One region of the Pseudomonas sp. 3296 genome, then DNA from elsewhere that is predicted to be linked to it. Evidence: predicted binding sites of a transcription regulator. Region 1 holds the regulator's gene; the other holds the start of a gene.
What was found. The regulator sigma-54, encoded in region 1, starts transcription at its own class of promoters, with help from an activator protein. The targets are predictions, from matches to a motif close to ANTGGCATNNANNTTGCTNT.
Positions count from the first base shown of each region.

Region 1 (15,342 bases):
TCCTCCGCCCCTTGTGGCTGGCGTTGCTGCTCGCGTTCTGGGCGCTGACCCTGCCGCAAAAAGTCGGCATGGTCACCGCGTGGTGCCTGGGCTTGGCTGAAGACGTGCTGTACGGCACGTTGCTTGGTCAGAACGCATTGATCCTGACGTTGATTACCTTCCTGGTACTGTCGTTGCAGCAGCGCTTGCGCATGTTCCCGATGTGGCAACAGAGCCTGGTGATCCTGGTGATTTTCGGCCTGGCGCAACTTGTTCAGCTGTGGCTGAGCGCCCTGACCGGTAACCGTCAGCCCACCCTGGCGCTGGTGCTGCCGGCACTGGTCAGCGCGTTGTTGTGGCCTTGGGTCAGCTACGGTTTGCGTGGTCTGCGTCGGCGCTACAAAATCAATTAATTCGGTCAGGCATTGGCCCGCACTAGACAGGGAGATGTCTTGATGAAGCAGCTGTACCTCGCCTCAGGCTCGCCGCGTCGGCGTGAACTGCTCACGCAGATCGGCGTGCCGTTCTCTGCCATCAGCGCGGACATCGATGAAACCCCCTTGCCTCAAGAATCCCCATCGGCCTATGTCGAGCGCCTCGCGCGCGGCAAAGCCGAGGCCGGGCGCGGAGCCGTCGTGTCCGACGCTGATTTTTGCGTGTTGGGCGCCGACACTGCCGTGGTGCTGGAAGGCAAAATTCTTGGCAAACCGGTGGACGAAGCCGATGCGTGCGCCATGCTTATGCTGTTGGCCGGTCGTGAACATGAGGTGCTGACCGCCATTGCCGTACTCGATGCCGAACGCTGCGAGTCCCGGGTGGTGCGCAGCCTGGTGCGGTTTCGCAACATCAGTCGCGACGAAGCGGCAGCCTATTGGGCCAGCCGCGAGCCACGCGACAAGGCGGGTGGCTACGGCATTCAGGGCCTGGGTGCGGTATTTGTTGCCGGGCTCAATGGCAGTTATTCGGCGGTCGTCGGGTTGCCGCTGTGCGAAACCGCAGAACTGCTCGGCCATTTCGGCATACCCTGTTGGCAAACACTTGACGCGCGCTGAGCGTCGTACTGACAAGATGCAGCCATTATTGTGAACATGCCTGAACGAGACCCTGCCATGAGTGAAGAGATTCTGATCAACATCACGCCGATGGAATCACGCGTGGCGGTGGTCGAAAACGGTGTTCTGCAAGAGGTCCACGTCGAGCGTACGCAAAAACGCGGGATCGTCGGCAACATCTATAAAGGCAAGGTCGTACGGGTTTTACCAGGCATGCAGGCGGCGTTCGTCGACATCGGCCTGGACCGCGCAGCATTCATTCACGCCTCGGAAATTTCCCTGCGTGAAGGCCCTGCGGTCGAGAGCATCAGCGCCCTGGTTCATGAAGGCCAGAGTCTGGTGGTCCAGGTCACCAAGGACCCGATCGGTTCCAAAGGCGCACGTCTGACGACGCAGCTGTCGATTCCATCGCGCTATCTGGTGTATATGCCGCGTACCGCTCACGTCGGTATTTCGCTGAAGATCGAAGACGAGGCCGAACGCGAGCGCCTCAAGCAAGTGGTCACCGATTGCGTGGCCAAAGAAGGCATAAAGGAAGCCGGCGGTTTCATATTGCGCACCGCTGCCGAAGGGGCGGGCGCCGATGAGATCCTCATGGACATCCGCTACCTGCGCCGTCTCTGGGATCAGATCAACGAGCAAATCAAAACCATTGCCGCGCCGAGTGTGATCTACGAAGACCTCGGCCTCGCGTTGCGCACCCTGCGTGACCTGGTGAGCCCGAAGATCGAGAAGATCCGCATCGATTCCCGGGAAACCTTCCAGAAAACCACGCAGTTCGTCGCCGAACTGATGCCGGAAATTGCCGATCGCCTGGAGCATTACCCGGGCGAGCGGCCTATTTTCGATTTGTATGGCGTCGAAGACGAAATCCAGAAAGCCCTGGAGCGCAAAGTCCCGCTCAAATCCGGCGGTTACCTGGTGGTCGACCCGGCGGAAGCCATGAGCACCATCGACGTCAACACCGGGGCCTTTGTCGGCCATCGCAACCTTGAAGAAACCATCTTCAAGACCAACCTCGAAGCCGCCACCGCCATTGCCCGTCAACTGCGCCTGCGCAATCTGGGCGGGATCATCATCATCGACTTCATCGACATGGAAGACGAAGAACACCAGCGCCAGGTGTTGCGCACGCTCGAGAAACAGCTGGAACGCGACCACGCCAAGACCAACATCATCGGCATCACCGAGTTGGGCCTGGTGCAGATGACCCGCAAGCGCACCCGCGAAAGTCTCGAACAGGTGCTGTGCGAACCGTGCAGCAGCTGTCAGGGCCGCGGCAAATTGAAGACGCCGGAAACGGTCTGCTACGAAATTTTCCGAGAAATCCTCCGCGAGGCGCGCGCCTATCAAGCGGAAGGCTATCGTGTATTGGCGAACCAGAAAGTCGTCGACCGTTTGCTCGACGAAGAGTCAGGCAACGTGGCCGAGCTGGAAGGGTTTATCGGACGCACCATCCGATTCCAGGTGGAAACCATGTATTCCCAGGAACAATACGACGTGGTGTTGCTCTGAATCGCGGTGTTTCAACCTTACTAGAACGGCTGGCCTCAGCTTTTTGCAGTATTTTTGCCATGGGAGCCACCTGACATGGAACGTCTGACACGCATTTTGGTTGCAATGACCCGCTGGGGTCTGGGCCTGTGCGCGTTGGTACTGGTGTTGATGGCGTTGTACGTCAGCCTCGGCCGAGAGCTGACGCCTCTGGTGGCCGAATACCGTGTCGACGTCGAAACCAAAGCCACCGAGGCCTTGGGCATGCCGCTGCAAATCGGAAAGCTGGAAGGCAACTGGAGTGGTTTTGCGCCGATCCTGCTGGCTCATGACGTGACCGTCGGCGAAGGCGCCAATGCCCTGCACCTGGACCAGGTGCGTGCGGTGCCGGACATTTGGGAAAGCCTGTTGGCGCGCCAGGTGCGCCTCGCTCACCTTGAACTCAATGGTTTGAAGATCAGCCTCAAGGAAGGCGACGACGGCCAGTGGGTGCTGGAAGGTTTGCCGGTGCAGAAGGATCAGCCGCTTGATCCGGAACAACTGCTCAACCGCATGCAAATGGTCCAACAGCTGTCGGTGATCGACAGTCAGGTGACCTTGCAGCCCCTGGGTCAGCCGCCGCTGACCTTGACCTACGTCGGCTTTAATCTGAAAACCGGTGCTTCTCGCCAGCGCCTTGATGCGCGAATGACCTTGCCCGATGGCCAGCCAGTTGCCATGAGCCTGCGCACCCGCATTCAGGCCAGTCAGTGGAAGGACGGTGAAGCCGAGGCTTACTTGAGCCTGCCGCAAAGCGACTGGTCGAAATGGCTGCCCGAGCGCCTCACCCAGCAATGGAATTTTTCCGAGATCAAGGCCGGTGGCGAGCTCTGGATCAATTGGGGCAAGGGCGAACTGCAATCCGCGGCCATTCGCTTGAACGCACCGCAAGTCAAAGGCGCCTACGCCGAACGCAAACCGATCCAGATCAACAATCTGGCGCTCAATGGCTATTTCCAGCGCAGCACTGAAGGCGTCGTGGTGACGCTGGATTCCCTCGCCATGAACTTTGGCGAGACGCGCTGGGAGTCGCATCTGCAACTCACACAAACCTCAGCTACCGACAAGGTCGAAGAACTCTGGCACCTGCAAGCTGACCGCGTCGACCTCACTCCGCTCACGCCATTGCTGAACGCCCTGGGCCCACTGCCCGAAGGTGTCGCTACGGCGGTGGAAAAGCTCAAAGTGACCGGTGGGCTGCGCAATGTGCTGATCGACATGCGGCCCAATGCCACTGACGACAGCAAGTTCAGCTTCGCCGCGAATCTTGATCGGGTCGGTTTTGATGCCTATCACGGCGCACCGGCGGCGCGAAATGTCAGCGGCAGCATCAGCGGCGACCTCGGCAAGGGTGAGTTGCGCATGGACAGCAAGGACTTTGTCCTGCACCTGGACCCGATTTTCGCCAAGCCATGGCAATACCTTCAGGCCAACGCGACGCTGACCTGGAAGCTCGACAAAGAAGGCTTCACCCTGATCGCGCCGTACCTCAAGGTTCTTGGCGAAGAGGGCAAGATTGCCGGTGACTTCCTGATCCGCCTGCATTTTGATCACACCCAGGAAGACTACATGGACCTGCGGGTCGGCATGGTCGAGGGGGACGGTCGCTACACCGCCAAGTACCTGCCGACCATGCTCAGCCCTGCGCTTGACGAATGGTTGCGTACGGCCATTCTAAAGGGCGCGGTAGACGAAGGTTTCTTCCAGTATCAGGGCTCGCTGAACCATGGTGCGGCCGACACTGCCCGCAGCATCAGCCTGTTCTTCAAGGTGCACGATGCCGAACTGGCGTTCCAGCCGGGCTGGCCGCATGTGAGCAAGGTCACCGGTGATGTGTTCGTGGAAGACAGTGGCGTGCGGATTCTGGCCAGCAAAGGGCAGTTGCTCGACACTCAGGTGAGCGACATTTACGTCAATATTCCCCATGTACCTGATGGCAAAAACGTCCATCTGTTCCTCGACGGCGGATTCGCTGGCGGCTTGGGCGATGGCCTGAAAATTCTTCAGGAAGCGCCAATCGGCACCGCTGAAACCTTTGCCAAGTGGGAAGGTGAGGGCGATCTGCAAGGCAAGTTGAACCTGGATATCCCGCTGGCCAAAGGCGAGCAACCGAAGATTCTGGTCGACTTCAAGACCGCCCAGGCGCGTCTGAAACTGGCCGATCCAGCGCTGGAGTTGACTCAACTCAAGGGTGATTTCCGCTTTGACAGCACCAAGGGTTTGAGCGGACAGAACATTAGCGCGCGGGCTTTTGACAGGCCTGTCACCGCACGAATTTTCGCCGATGGCAGCGCGGGTAACATCAAGACGCGCGTCACGGCTTCCGGTCAGGTCGAGGTCAAGAAACTCACGGACTGGCTGAGCGTGACTCAACCGTTGCCGGTTTCCGGGGTCATCCCGTATCAATTGCAGCTGAACCTGGACGGTGCTGACAGTCAGTTGATGGTCAATTCCAGCCTGAAGGGCGTGAAGGTCGATCTGCCGGCCCCGTTCGGCATGACGGCCGATGACAGTCGTGACACGACATTCCGCATGACCCTGCAAGGGCCAGAGCGGCGCTACTGGGTCAACTATGGTCAGCTGGCAAACTTCACGTTTGCCGCCCCCAGCGGTAGTTTTGCCGACGGTCGTGGTGAGTTGTTCCTCGGTGGTGGCGATGCCGTATTGCCCGGCGCCAAAGGCCTGCGGGTGCGCGGTGTGCTGTCGGAGCTGGATGTCGGTCCCTGGCAGGATCTGGTGGGCAAGTACGCCGGTCAGGATCCGGGGGGCAGTGCCAAGCAGTTCTTCAGCAGTGCAGACTTAAAGATTGGCAAGCTCAGCGCTCTGGGCACGACCCTCGATCAGGCGTCCGTGCAAGTGAACCGAAAGCCTGCCAGTTGGGCGTTGCAACTCGATAGCCAGCAGGTCAAGGGCGCCGTTGGTGTTCCCGATGCGAAAGGCGCACCGATCACGGTCAATCTGCAGTACGTGCGGCTGCCCGCACCGGATCCGAAGGTGGTGGCCGACGAGAACTCGCCCGATCCACTGGCTACGGTCGACCCGACAAAGATTCCGGCACTGGACATCACCATCAACCAGCTTCTCCTAGGGCAGGATCTGGTGGGTGGCTGGTCGCTGAAAATCCGTCCGACTGCCAAAGGTATTGCACTCAACAACCTCGACATGGGCCTCAAAGGGATTCTGTTGCAAGGCAGTGGCGGCTGGGAAGGTGTGCCCGGTAGCTCCAGCAGTTGGTACAAGGGGCGGATCAGCGGCAAGAATCTCGCTGATGTCCTCAAGGGCTGGGGGTTTGCGCCGAGTGTCACCAGCGAAGAGTTTCATATGGATGTTGACGGTCGCTGGCCGGGTTCACCGGCCTGGCTGGCCAGCAAGCGTTTCTCCGGCACCCTGGATGCGTCGCTGACCAAGGGCCAGTTTGTTGAAGTCGAGGGCAGTGCCCAGGCCCTGAAGGTCTTTGGCCTGCTGAACTTCAACTCCATCGGTCGCCGGCTGCGCCTGGACTTTTCCGACCTGTTCGGCAAAGGCCTGAGTTATGACCGGGTCAAGGGATTGCTGGTCGGGACCAATGGCGTCTACGTCACCCGCGAGCCGATCCGGATGACCGGTCCGTCCAGCAACGTGGAACTGGATGGCACCTTGAACCTGGTGGGTGATCAGATCGACGCCAAGTTGCTGGTGACCTTGCCGGTGACCAACAACTTGCCGATTGCGGCGTTGATTGTCGGCGCGCCGGCTGTTGGCGGCGCGCTGTTCCTGATCGACAAACTGATCGGTGACCGTGTTTCCCGATTTGCCAGCGTGAAATACACCGTCAAGGGCCCGTGGAAAGAGCCGCAGATTACCTACGACAAGCCTTTTTAAGTCGCTTTTGAAAAAGCACTCGTCAAGGATGGAGTAGCATGGGCGCCTGTTCTCATGAAATGCGATGCAGGAGCGCTCCATGTCAGTAGCGGTGATTCAAATGGTCAGCCAAAGCGATGTGCTGGCCAATCTGGCTCAGGCTCGCGGGCTGCTTGAACAGGCAGCGGCCGGTGGTGCGCAACTCGCCGTGCTGCCGGAAAACTTCGCCGCCATGGGCCGTCGCGACATTGCCGACATCGGCCGCGCCGAGGCATTGGGTGAAGGCCCTATCCTGCCATGGTTGAAACAGACCGCCCTCGACCTCAAGTTATGGATAGTGGCAGGCACATTGCCGTTGCCGCCGGTGGATCAACCGACGGCGAAGGTGCATGCCTGCTCGTTGTTGGTGAACGATCATGGCGAAACAGTAGCGCGCTACGACAAGCTGCACTTGTTTGACGTGGACGTGGCGGACAATCGCGGGCGTTATCGTGAGTCCGATGACTATGCTTATGGCAATGGCGTGGTGGTTGCGGATACGCCGGTCGGGCGAGTCGGCCTGACGGTGTGTTACGACCTGCGCTTCCCGGAGCTGTACAGCGAATTACGGGCTGCCGGGGCAGAGTTGATTACCGCGCCGTCGGCGTTTACGGCGGTGACCGGCGCGGCGCATTGGGATGTGCTGATTCGCGCCCGGGCCATCGAGACCCAATGTTATGTGCTGGCGGCCGCTCAGGGTGGAACGCATCCGGGGCCGCGAGAAACCTGGGGGCATGCCGCAATCGTCGACCCCTGGGGCCGCGTGCTGGCACAACAGGATCAAGGCGAGGCCGTGCTGCTGGCGGAACGCGATAGCAGCGAACAGGCGTCCATCAGGGCGCGGATGCCGGTGTCCAGCCACCGGCACTTTTTCTCGCAGGGCGCCCAGCGACCTGCCTCAGAACGATGAATTTAAGGCGTAAAGCATATGAGCGAGTTGTTGTCCTCAGTCAGTGAACACCTCCTGGCGCCCGGTGGCGTAACGATCGAGAGCCTGCAAGGCGTACTCGGTGATCTGGCCGGCCCGGGCATCGATGCCGCCGACCTGTATTTCCAGGGGCAGATTTCCGAGTCATGGGCGCTGGAAGACGGGATCGTCAAGGAGGGCAGCTTCAACCTCGACCAAGGCGTCGGCGTGCGTGCGCAATCAGGTGAAAAAACCGGTTTTGCGTACAGCAATGCCATCACCCTGGAAGCCCTCGGTGCCGCGGCCCGTGCCGCGCGTTCGATCTCCCGCGCCGGGCAAAATGGCACGGTGCAGGCGTTCACCACCCAGGACGTTGCCCAGTTATACGGACCGGACAACCCGCTGGAAGTGATCTCCCGCGCCGAGAAAGTCGAACTGCTCAAGCGCATCGATGCAGCCACTCGCGCCCTCGATCCACGCATCCAGCAAGTGACCGTGAGCATGGCCGGCGTCTGGGAGCGCATCCTCGTGGCCTCCACCGATGGCAGCCTGGCCGCCGATGTACGGCCTCTGGTGCGTTTCAACGTGAGCGTGATCGTTGAACAAAACGGTCGCCGCGAGCGCGGTGGGCATGGCGGTGGCGGACGTACCGATTACCGTTATTTCCTCAGTGACGACCGCGCCATGGGCTACGCCCGTGAAGCGTTGCGTCAGGCTCTGGTCAACCTTGAGGCCATTCCGGCACCGGCTGGCACGTTGCCGGTGGTGTTGGGTTCCGGCTGGTCCGGCGTGCTGTTGCACGAAGCGGTCGGCCACGGTCTGGAAGGCGACTTCAACCGCAAGGGCAGTTCGGCCTACAGCGGGCGCATGGGCGAGATGGTTGCCTCCAAGCTGTGCACCATCGTCGATGACGGCACGCTGGCGGGCCGTCGTGGCTCCCTGAGCGTCGACGACGAAGGCACCCCGACCGAGTGCACCACGCTGATCGAAAACGGCGTACTCAAAGGCTATATGCAGGACAAGCTCAACGCGCGCCTGATGGGCGTGGCCCGTACCGGTAACGGTCGTCGTGAATCCTACGCACACCTGCCAATGCCACGCATGACCAACACTTACATGCTGGCGGGCGAAAGCGATCCGGCGGAAATCATCGCTTCGGTGAAACGCGGCATCTACTGTGCCAACCTCGGCGGTGGCCAGGTGGACATTACCAGCGGCAAGTTCGTGTTCTCCACCAGCGAGGCGTACCTGATCGAAGACGGCAAGATTACCGCCCCGGTCAAAGGCGCGACGTTGATCGGCAACGGTCCGGAAGCCATGAGCAAGGTGTCGATGGTCGGTAACGATCTGGCGCTGGACAGCGGCGTGGGGACGTGTGGCAAGGATGGGCAGTCGGTGCCGGTGGGTGTCGGCCAGCCAACGCTGAAAATCGATGCGATCACTGTGGGTGGCACAGGATCGTAAGCAGGGATGGAGCTTCGGGTGAACCGCGTGCGGTTCACCCGATTCGGGACTTAGCGCAGACCGCGTTGAGTCTCGTCCAGCTCTCGGATGTACTTGAAGATTTTACGGCTCGATGCCGGTGGCTTGTTGGTTGCCAGTTCGTGCTGGGCCTGACGGATCAGGGAGCGCAATTGCTGACGATCAGCCTCCGGGTAGTCGAGCACGAACTTCTCCAGGACTGCATCGTCGCCCGCGATCAAGCGATCGCGCCAACGTTCCAGGCCATGGAAACGTTCGTTGTACTGCCGGGTGGAGGCATCGAGTTGATCGAGCAGGGTCAGAATGGCGGCAGTGTCCTGGTCGCGCATCAGTTTGCCGATGAACATAAGGTGCCGTTTACGCGCGATATTCGCGGTGTGCTTGGGCGCATCGGCCAGGGCCCGACGCATAGCGTCGGTCAACGGCAGTTTTGCCAGCAAGTCAGGCTTGAGTGTTGTAAGGCGCTCGCCAAGGTCAACCAGAGCATGAAGCTCGCGTTTAACCTGGGATTTGCTTTTTTCTCCCGTATCGAGGGAGTCGTCGTAAGAATCAACCATGGTGGCCGTCCGCAAAGAAACGCCGCCATGATAACCAGTCGGGGGCCACTTGTCCGGCCCGGTCGCTCGAAGGCCTTACCGAAAGCAGAATTTGAGTGGAGAACAGCATGAGTGCAGTTGAAAGCGTCGGCCCACAAGCGTTGCCGGCACTGCAAGAACAAGTCGAGCAGATCATCGCTGAGGCCAAGCGTCAGGGCGCCAGCGCCTGCGAAGTTGCCGTGTCCCTGGAGCAGGGTCTGTCCACTTCGGTGCGTCAGCGTGAGGTCGAAACCGTCGAATTCAACCGCGATCAGGGCTTTGGCATCACCTTGTACGTCGGTCAGCGCAAAGGCTCGGCCAGTACGTCGGCGAGCGGTCCCGACGCGATTCGCGAAACCGTCGCGGCGGCGCTGGCCATCGCCAAGCACACCTCCGAAGACGAAGCCTCGGGCCTGGCTGATGCCGCGCTGATGGCTCGCGACCTGCAGGATTTCGACCTTTTCCACCAATGGGACATCACCCCGGAACAAGCCATCGAACAAGCGCTGGCCTGCGAAGCCGCTGCGTTTGCCACCGACAGCCGGATCAAAAATGCCGACGGCACCACACTCAGCACCCATCAGGGTTGCCGTGTGTACGGCAACAGCCACGGGTTTATCGGTGGCTACGCATCGACCCGCCACAGCCTGAGCTGCGTGATGATCGCCGAGGCCGATGGTCAGATGCAGCGTGATTACTGGTACGACGTGAACCGTCAGGGCAATTTGCTGGCCGACCCGGCGAGCATTGGCCAGCGTGCCGCGCAACGGGCGGCGAGCCGTCTGGGCGCGCGTCCGGTACCGACTTGCGAGGTGCCGGTGCTGTTTTCCGCCGAGCTGGCGGGTGGTTTGTTCGGCAGCTTCCTGTCGGCAATTTCCGGCGGCAGCCTTTACCGCAAATCATCGTTCCTTGAAGGCACACTGGGTCAGAAGCTGTTCCCGGAATGGTTGACCATCGACGAGCGTCCGCACTTGATGCGTGCCATGGGCAGTTCCGCGTTTGACGGCGATGGCCTGGCGACCTACGCCAAGCCGTTTGTCGAAAAGGGTGAGTTGGTGTCGTACATCCTTGGCACCTATTCCGGGCGTAAACTCGGGATGCCGAGCACCGCCAACGCCGGCGGCGTGCATAACCTGTTCGTCACCCATGGTGATGAAGATCAGGCTGCTTTGCTGCGTCGCATGGGTCGTGGCCTGCTGGTGACCGAACTGATGGGCCAGGGTCTGAACATGGTCACCGGCGATTACTCCCGTGGTGCAGCGGGTTACTGGGTCGAGAACGGCGAAATCCAGTTCGCGGTGCAAGAAGTGACCATTGCCGGCAACATGCGTGACATGTTCAAGCAAATCGTTGCGGTCGGTAATGACCTGGAGTTGCGCAGTAACATTCGTACGGGTTCTGTTTTGATCGAGCGCATGACGGTGGCGGGCAGCTAAACTCGCTCGTCACAAAAAAGGCGCGCCACCTGATTGGGTGGTGCGCCTTTTTTTATCGGGTTACTGAGCGGCTTTGGTCTGGACTGGCGTTTACTCGCCTTCGTCGAAATAACGGTTGATCAAGTCCCTCAACGCATCCAGTGCCCTTTGCGCGTCTTCGCCTTCGGTGCTGATATGGATTTTGGTGCCCTTGCCCGCAGCGAGCATCATCATTGCCATGATGCTTTTGCCGTCGACCGTGGATTCCGGAGTGCGTCCTACTCTGATCGTGCAATCCTTGAACTCACCGGCGACCCCGACGAATTTTGCAGAAGCACGGGCATGCAGGCCCAGCTTGTTGATGATTTCGATTTCCAGAGCAGGCATCGCGGTGTGAATCCTTTAGCTGAGGTCGCGGTGGCGGACCTGGACGTTCTTCAGGGATTGTTGCAAAACCTGGCCCAGACGTTCGGTCAGGTAGACGGAGCGGTGATGCCCGCCGGTGCAGCCAATGGCAATGGTGACATAAGCACGGTTGCTGGCGGCAAAGCGCGGCAGCCACTTGAGCAGATACGACGATATGTCCTGGAACATTTCTTCGACATCCGGTTGAGCGGCGAGGTACTCGGCCACCGGTTGATCGAGCCCCGACTGCGCACGCAGCTCCGGCTTCCAGTAAGGGTTGGGCAGGCAACGCACGTCGAACACCAGGTCCGCGTCTACCGGCATGCCACGCTTGAATCCGAACGACTCGACCAGAAAGGCAGTACCGGCTTCCGGCTGGTTCAGCAGGCGCAGCTTGATGGTGTCGCGCAGCTGGTACAGGTTCAGATTCGTGGTGTTGATCTTGAGGTCGGCCAGATCGACGATCGGACCCAGCAGATTGCTTTCGTCCTCGATCGCCTCGGCCAACGAACGGTTAGGGGTGCTCAGCGGGTGACGACGGCGGGTTTCGGAAAAGCGTTTGAGCAAGGTTTCTTCGTCGGCGTCCAGGTACAGCACATCGCACTTGATATGCCGGCTACGGACTTCTTCGAGCAGTTCGGGAAAGCGTGACAGGTGGCTCGGCAGGTTACGTGCATCGATGGACACGGCGACCAGCGGCTGTGCCAGTTCGGTATGAATCAGTGCGCGTTCGGCCAGTTCCGGCAGCAAGCCGGCGGGCAGGTTGTCGATGCAGTAGTAGCCGTTGTCCTCGAGAACATCGAGTACGGTACTTTTACCTGAGCCGGAACGGCCACTGACGATGATCAAGCGCATGATTAGTGACCGTTTTGCTCTTCCAGAACAACCTTATACAAGGCTTCGTTGCTCTGAGCACTACGCAGTTTTTCCCGCACCTCCTTGCGATCGAGCATGCTGGCGATCTGGCGGAGCAGTTCAAGGTGCGCATCGGTAGCCGCTTGCGGGACCAGCAGTACAAACAGCAGGTCAACCGGAGCGCCGTCGATGGCGTCGAAATCGATTGGGGCGTCTAGGTGCATCAAGGCGCTGATGGGCGATTCGCAACCTTTGAGGCGGCAGTGGGGGATGGCGATGCCGTTACCAAAACCGGTCGAGCCGAGTTTTTCACGGGCAATCAAAGCCTCGAAGACATCTTGCATCTCCAGATCCGGCACTTCCCGGGCAATCAGGTTGGCAATTTGTTCGAGTGCTTTCTTTTTACTGCCGCCCGGCACGTTCACGAGGGAACGGCCGGGGGTCAGGATGTTTTCAAGTCGGATCATGGGTTGGGGATGTTAACGACCGGTCGCGCCCTGGAGGAGGCTCTGGGTCTTTTCCTTATGCTTTTTGAGTTGTTTATCCAGCTTGTCGGTCAATGCGTCGATCGCCGCGTACATATCGGTATGTTCCGCGTTGGCGACCACTTCATTGCCGGGAATATGCAGGGTGGCTTCGATTTTCTGCTTCAGCTTCTCGACCGTCATCGTGACCTGCACGTTGGTGATCTTGTCGAAATGCCGCTCTAATCGTTCGAGTTTTTCGCCGATGTAGATGCGCAGGGGTTCGGTCACTTCCAGTTGGTGTCCACTGATGTTGACTTGCATACAGCTTCTCCTTCGTTGCCAGTGCATAAAGCGGTAGATCAGATGATCTACCACTGGAACGCTGTGGCGTGGCTCTACATCAACCGCTTGCGTTCGCTCGAAGGCGCGATCCCTAAGGATTCGCGGTACTTGGCGACGGTGCGGCGAGCCACCTGAATGCCTTGTGCCTCCAGTAAACCAGCGATCTTGCTGTCACTCAACGGCTTTTTCTGATTTTCCGCGGCAACCAGTTTTTTGATGATCGCGCGGATCGCCGTGGAGGAGCATTCGCCGCCTTCGGAGGTGCTGACGTGACTGGAGAAAAAGTATTTCAGCTCATATATGCCCCGTGGGGTATGCATGAATTTTTGCGTGGTCACCCGTGAAATCGTCGACTCGTGCATGCCTACCGCTTCAGCGATGTCATGCAGGACCAGCGGCTTCATGGCTTCGTCGCCGTACTCCAGGAAGCCGCGTTGATGTTCGACGATCTGGGTGGCGACTTTCATCAGGGTTTCATTGCGGCTTTGCAGGCTCTTGATGAACCAGCGGGCCTCTTGCAATTGATTGCGCATGAAGGTGTTGTCAGCGCTGGTGTCGGCGCGACGGACAAACCCAGCGTACTGGGCGTTGACCCGCAGCCTTGGCACCGACTCCTGGTTAAGTTCCACCAGCCAGCGTTCGTTGTCCTTGCGCACGATCACGTCTGGAACGACGTACTCGGCTTCGCTGGATTCGATCTGCGAGCCGGGGCGCGGGTTGAGGCTCTGGACCAGTTCGATGACCTGACGCAGTTCATCTTCCTTGAGCTTCATGCGGCGCATCAGTTGGCTGTAGTCGCGACTGCCGAGCAAATCGATGTAGTCGCTGACCAGGCGCTTGGCTTCGGCCAGCCAAGGCGTCTTGGCGGACAATTGGCGCAATTGCAGCAGCAGGCATTCGCCCAGGTTGCGCGCGCCGATGCCGGCCGGTTCGAATTGCTGGATGCGGTGCAGGACGGCTTCGATTTCGTCCAGTTCGATGTCCAGTTCCGGGTCGAAAGCTTCGAGGATCTCCTCGAGGGTTTCATCCAGGTAACCCTGATTGTTGATGCAGTCGATCAGGGTCACGGCGATCAGGCGATCGGTGTCGGACATCGGTGCCAGGTTCAGTTGCCAGAGCAGGTGGCTTTGCAGGCTCTCGCCAGCCGAAGTGCGAGTGGTGAAGTCCCATTCGTCGTCATCGTTGCTCGGCAGGCTGCTGGCGCTGGTCTGGTAGACGTCTTCCCAGGCTGTGTCGACGGGCAGTTCGTTGGGGATGCGCTCGTTCCAGTCACCTTCCTCGAGGTTGTCCACCGTCGGGGCGGTTTCCTGGTAGGAGGGTTCCGAAACATCGGCATTGGGTTGCTGTTCGGCTTTGTCGGCCAAGGGGTCGGCGTTGTCGAAGTCGTCGCCTTCTTCCTGGCGTTCGAGCATCGGATTGGACTCCAGGGCCTCCTGGATTTCCTGTTGCAGGTCCAGGGTCGACAATTGGAGCAGGCGGATGGCCTGTTGCAGCTGCGGTGTCATCGTCAGCTGCTGGCCCATTCTCAAGACTAGCGATGGTTTCATGGCAGGGGCTTAACACCTTATTCGCCGGCGCACATGCGCCATCCACTACAGGGCGCCGGAGCGCCAAACATAAGCAAATTATATGCCTGAAACTGAAGTGTTTGCCTAGAGCGCTGTAACAATAAAAACCTGTTGATTTTTATCGTCGTAAGCGCTCAGTCGGCTAGCCAGACACCTCAACGCTTACAGGCGGAACTCATGGCCCAGATAAACTTCTTTAACCAGGTCGTTGGCCAGGATAGTGGCGGAGTCGCCTTCGGCAATCAGCTGGCCATCGTTGACGATGTAGGCTGTTTCGCAGATATCCAGGGTTTCACGGACGTTGTGGTCAGTGATCAGCACGCCAATGCCTTTGGCCTTGAGGTGGTAGATGATCTGCTTGATGTCGCCGACCGAAATCGGGTCCACGCCGGCGAAAGGTTCGTCGAGCAGGATGAATTTCGGATTGGTGGCCAGTGCGCGAGCGATTTCCACGCGGCGGCGTTCACCACCCGACAGGCTCATGCCGAGGTTGTCGCGGATGTGGCTGATGTGAAATTCCTGCAGCAGGCTTTCCAGCTCTTTGCGACGCCCGGCCTTGTCGAGTTCCTTGCGGGTCTCGAGGATTGCCATGATGTTGTCGGCCACCGAGAGTTTGCGGAAGATCGACGCTTCTTGCGGCAGATAACCGATACCAGCCTTTGCGCGACCGTGCATCGGCTGGTGGCTGACGTCCAGATCATCGATCAGCACACGGCCCTGATCGGCCTGCACCAGGCCGACAATCATGTAGAAGCAAGTGGTCTTGCCGGCGCCGTTGGGACCCAGCAGGCCGACGATTTGACCGCTGTCGATCGACAGGCTGACGTCGCGCACGACCTGGCGGCTCTTGTAGCTCTTGGCCAGATGCTGAGCTTTCAGAGTT
Region 1 is NZ_JAVDUY010000003.1:513,028-528,369, reverse strand. Features, by position in the region: gene mreD (rod shape-determining protein MreD) at 1-392, shown strand, start outside; gene J2X66_RS10755 (Maf family protein) at 435-1,031, shown strand; gene rng (ribonuclease G) at 1,089-2,546, shown strand; gene J2X66_RS10745 (YhdP family protein) at 2,622-6,425, shown strand; gene J2X66_RS10740 (carbon-nitrogen hydrolase family protein) at 6,505-7,353, shown strand; gene tldD (metalloprotease TldD) at 7,372-8,814, shown strand; gene yjgA (ribosome biogenesis factor YjgA) at 8,865-9,389, opposite strand; gene pmbA (metalloprotease PmbA) at 9,497-10,843, shown strand; gene J2X66_RS10720 (HPr family phosphocarrier protein) at 10,934-11,209, opposite strand; gene rapZ (RNase adapter RapZ) at 11,225-12,082, opposite strand; gene ptsN (PTS IIA-like nitrogen regulatory protein PtsN) at 12,085-12,549, opposite strand; gene hpf (ribosome hibernation-promoting factor, HPF/YfiA family) at 12,562-12,870, opposite strand; gene J2X66_RS10700 (RNA polymerase factor sigma-54) at 12,945-14,438, opposite strand; gene lptB (LPS export ABC transporter ATP-binding protein) at 14,622-15,342, opposite strand, start outside.

Region 2 (4,771 bases), on a different contig from region 1:
CCATGGCGACCGGCTCCGGCGCGCTGAAAGATCAAAGCAATCCGTTCGTGATCATCACGGAGTACAACACCAAGACCCAGGGTTTCCTGGTGCGCTCGGTGGAACGCATCGTCAACATGAACTGGGAAGAGATTCATCCGCCACCCAAGGGCACGGGACGCGATCACTACCTGACGGCTGTGACTCGGGTCGACAATCAGTTAGTCGAAATCATCGACGTCGAGAAAATCCTCGCGGAAGTGGCGCCGACTCCGGAAGCGATTTCGGTCGGTGTGGTCGATGTCGAAACCCAGCACAAGGCCTTGTCCTTGAAGGTCTTGACCGTCGATGACTCGTCGGTGGCGCGCAAGCAGGTGACTCGTTGTCTGCAAACCGTCGGTGTCGAAGTGGTGGCGTTGAATGACGGCAAGCAAGCGCTGGATTACCTGCGCAAGCTGGTCGACGAAGGGAAAAAGCCGGAAGAAGAGTTCCTGATGATGATTTCCGACATCGAGATGCCGGAAATGGACGGGTACACCCTCACGGCCGAGATCCGCAACGATCCACGCATGCAAAAGCTTCATATCATCCTGCATACTTCGTTGTCCGGGGTATTCAATCAGGCGATGGTCAAGAAAGTCGGTGCCGATGACTTCCTTGCCAAGTTCCGTCCTGATGACCTGGCATCCCGGGTAGTCGACCGGATCAAAGCAGCAGATATCAGCTAGGGGCCTTCTGCCCCTGGTGGTTAACACGATTTAAGAGGCGGCATCTTTGTCTACGGGTAATTTGGATTTCGAACAGTTCCGGGTCTTCCTGGAAAAAGCCTGTGGCATTTTGCTCGGTGAAAACAAGCAGTACCTGGTCTCGAGCCGTCTCAACAAACTGATGGAACAGCAAGGCATCAAATCCCTGGGTGAGCTGGTCCAGCGCATCCAGACCCAGCCGCGCAGCGGTTTGCGCGAGATGGTGGTGGACGCGATGACGACCAACGAAACCCTGTGGTTTCGTGACACCTATCCGTTTGAAGTGTTGAAGAACAAGGTATTGCCTGAAGCGATCAAGGCTGCACCCGGCCAGCGTTTGCGGATCTGGTCCGCGGCATGTTCGTCGGGTCAGGAACCGTACTCGCTGTCGATGTCCATCGATGAGTTCGAACGCGTCAACATGGGCCAGCTGAAGATGGGGGTGCAAATTGTCGCCACCGACCTGTCCGGCACCATGCTGACCAACTGCAAGACCGGCGAGTACGACAGCCTGGCGATCGGCCGTGGCCTGTCGCCCGAGCGTCTTCAGCGTTACTTCGACCCGAAAGGGCCGGGGCGCTGGGCGATCAAGGCGCCGATCAAGAGCCGCGTGGAGTTTCGTTCGTTCAACCTGCTGGACAGTTATGCAGCGCTGGGCAAGTTCGACATCGTGTTCTGCCGCAACGTGCTGATCTACTTCTCCGCCGAGGTGAAGAAAGACATCCTGTTGCGCATTCACAGCACGCTCAAGCCAGGCGGCTATCTGTTCCTCGGTGCGTCCGAAGCGCTGAACGGTTTACCGGATCATTACCAGATGGTTCAGTGCAGCCCGGGGATCATTTACCAGGCGAAGTGATTCGTTGGCGGCACAAAAAAACGGGAGTCCTCAGGGACTCCCGTTTTTTTATGCCTGATGGTTTTTCGCCAACACCACAATCCCCTGTGGGAGCCGGGCTTGTCCGGCTCCCACAGGGTAAGAGTTGTTCTTTCGAAGGCGATAAGCGGCAGAAAAGCGGCAGCCTGCGGAAACCGTTTGCCGCTTTTCTGGCATTGCCGCCCTTGCCACTGCCCGCAAAGCCCCGGTTTCCGGGGTTTTCTGATTTGGCACGCCGCTTGCTATGTCTCTGTTACGAAAAATCAGGTCACCCGAAGGTTTCCCGACATGAGCATCAGCTTCGATAAAGCGCTCGGTATCCACGAACAAGCCCTGGGCTTCCGCGCTCAGCGTGCCGAAGTCCTGGCCAACAACATCTCCAACGCCGACACCCCGAACTACAAGGCTCGGGATCTGGACTTCTCCAAAGTGCTTGCCGCACAGAACGAGAAAACCAAGGGCGGTACTTTTGCCTTGAACATGACCAACAGCCGTCATATCGAAGCTGAAGGCCTGGGCAATGGCGACGAGTCGTTGCTGTATCGCACGCCGATGCAACCGTCGATCGACCAGAACACCGTGGACGCCCAGCTTGAACAATCAGCGTACGCGGAAAACGCCGTCGGCTTCCAGGCCAGCTTCACCCTGCTCAACAGCAAATTCAAAGGGCTGGTGTCAGCCCTTCGCGGAGAGTAAGTCATGTCCCTATCCAGTGTTTTCAACATTGCCGGTAGCGGCATGAGTGCGCAAACCACGCGCTTGAACACCGTCGCCTCGAACATCGCCAACGCCGAAACCGTCTCGTCGAGCATCGACCAGACCTATCGCGCCCGTCACCCGGTGTTCGCCACCATGTTCCAGGGCGGCCAGAACGGCGGCAGCGATTCGCTGTTCCAGAGCCAGGACGCTGCTGGTCAAGGCGTGCAAGTGCTGGGCGTGGTCGAAGACCAGAGCAACCTTGAAGCGCGCTACGAGCCGAACCATCCGGCTGCCGACGCCAAGGGCTACGTCTACTACCCGAACGTCAACGTCGTCGAAGAAATGGCCGACATGATTTCCGCGAGCCGTTCGTTCCAGACCAACGCCGAAATGATGAACACCGCCAAAACCATGATGCAGAAGGTCCTGACCCTCGGTCAGTGATAAGGGGCGACTCAGATGAGTGTTACCGATACCACCAGCGGCTTGAGCCTCAAGGATGTTCTGGCCAACTCTTCGGTCAAGACCAGCAACACCAGCAGCGACGGCTTGGCCGCCGCTACCAGCAGCGCCACCGGCAAGAACGCATTGGGCAAAGACGCGTTCCTGCAGTTGTTGGTAACTCAACTGAAAAACCAGAACCCGCTGGAACCGCAGGACAACGGCGCGTTTGTCGCGCAGTTGGCGCAGTTCAGTAGCCTGGAAGGCATCACCACGCTCAACGATACGGTCAGCGGCATTGCCGGCAACTACAACTCGTCGCAAGCGTTGCAAGCTTCTTCGCTGGTAGGCCGTTCGGTTGTTGCCCAGACCGACACAGCGGTGGTCGACACCTCCAAGAGTTTCAACGGTACGGCTGTCGTACCAGCCTCGACGAACCCGGTCACAATCAAGATCACCGATACCGATGGCAAAGTGGTTCGCACCATCGATCTTGGCAGTCAGCAGGCCGGCAACGCCGGTTTCATCTGGGACGGCAAGAACGATGCGGGCGAGGTGGCCAAGGCCGGCACTTACAAGTTTGCTGCTACCGCGACTTACGACAGCAAGGCGACCTCGCTGGTGACCTACCTGCCGGCAACCGTCAACAGCGTGACCATCAGCCAGACTGGCGGTGAGTTGATGCTGAACCTGGCAGGCCTGGGCAGTGTTGCCCTGTCCAAAGTACAGACCATTGGTATATAGAGCCGACTAACACGGCACAAAGGAGTGGAATATGTCTTTCAATATCGGCCTTAGCGGTCTCTATGCAGCCAACAAACAACTGGACGTGACCGGCAACAACATCGCCAACGTTGCGACCACCGGTTTCAAATCCTCCCGTGCAGAATTCGAAGACGTGTACTCGGCCACGCGCCTGGGTACCGGCAGCAAGACCGTCGGCAACGGCGTGCGTCTGGCCAACGTTTCCCAGCAGTTCGGCCAGGGCGACGTGAACAACACCGGCAACGTGTTGGACATGGGTATCCAGGGCAACGGTTTCTTCGTCATGAGCGACAACGGCTCGCTGAGTTACACCCGTGCCGGTGCGTTCAAGACTGACGCCCAGAACTACGTGGTCGACAACAACGGCCGTCGCTTGCAGGGTTTTGGCGTAGACGCCAACGGCAAGATCATCAACGGCGTGCTGACCGACCTGAAAATCGACACTTCGAGCCTGGCGCCGCATGCGACCACCCGTGTCGACCAGACGATGAACCTGAACTCCTCGGACCCACTGCCAACAGTGACCCCGTTCAACGTCAAAGACACCAACAGCTACAACAAGACCATTTCCACCCCTGTGTACGACACGCAGGGCAACCAGCACACGATGGACCAGTACTACGTTAAAAATGCGGCGTCCAACTCCTGGACTGTCTACACCTACATGGACGGCCGTAGCCCAACCAACCCATTGGCAGAGCCGCCAGTGCCGATCACTGCTGACCTCACCTTCAACCCTGATGGCAGCATCAAGACCCTGGTGGGCGGTGCGGGCTGGACGCAAACCGGTACCACCCTGACCATGACGGGCTGGAAGCCGGGTGTGATGGTTAACGCCAACACCAACCCGCCAACCTGGGCCCTGAATGGTTCGGACGCCGCCGCAGCCGGTATCGCGTTCGACATGACCAAAACCACCTCGTACGCTTCGCCAACCGCACGTACTGCGCAGTACCAGGACGGTTACGCGACAGGCCAGATTTCCAGCCTGACCATCGACGAAAGCGGTGTCATGACCGCCAACTTCACCAACCAGCAAACCAAGGCCATCGGCCAGGTAGCCATTGCCAGCTTCGCCAACGAACAAGGCTTGCAGCCAATCGGTGGTTCTGGCTGGAAAGAAACCTTCGCCTCGGGCGTGCCTGGAATCGATGCACCGAAAACCGGCACCTTGGGTTCGGTTGTGTCCAACTCGCTGGAAGAGTCCAACGTCAACCTGACCAACGAACTGGTTGATTTGATCAAGGCGCAGAGCAACTATCAGGCG
Region 2 is NZ_JAVDUY010000008.1:51,182-55,952, forward strand. Features, by position in the region: gene J2X66_RS22080 (chemotaxis protein CheV) at 1-707, shown strand, start outside; gene cheR (protein-glutamate O-methyltransferase CheR) at 754-1,581, shown strand; gene flgB (flagellar basal body rod protein FlgB) at 1,888-2,295, shown strand; gene flgC (flagellar basal body rod protein FlgC) at 2,299-2,742, shown strand; gene flgD (flagellar hook assembly protein FlgD) at 2,758-3,483, shown strand; gene flgE (flagellar hook protein FlgE) at 3,515-4,771, shown strand, end outside.
Region 2: a site for sigma-54 is predicted at 1,826-1,845, ahead of flgB (flagellar basal body rod protein FlgB). Genes of this name have one in related genera too.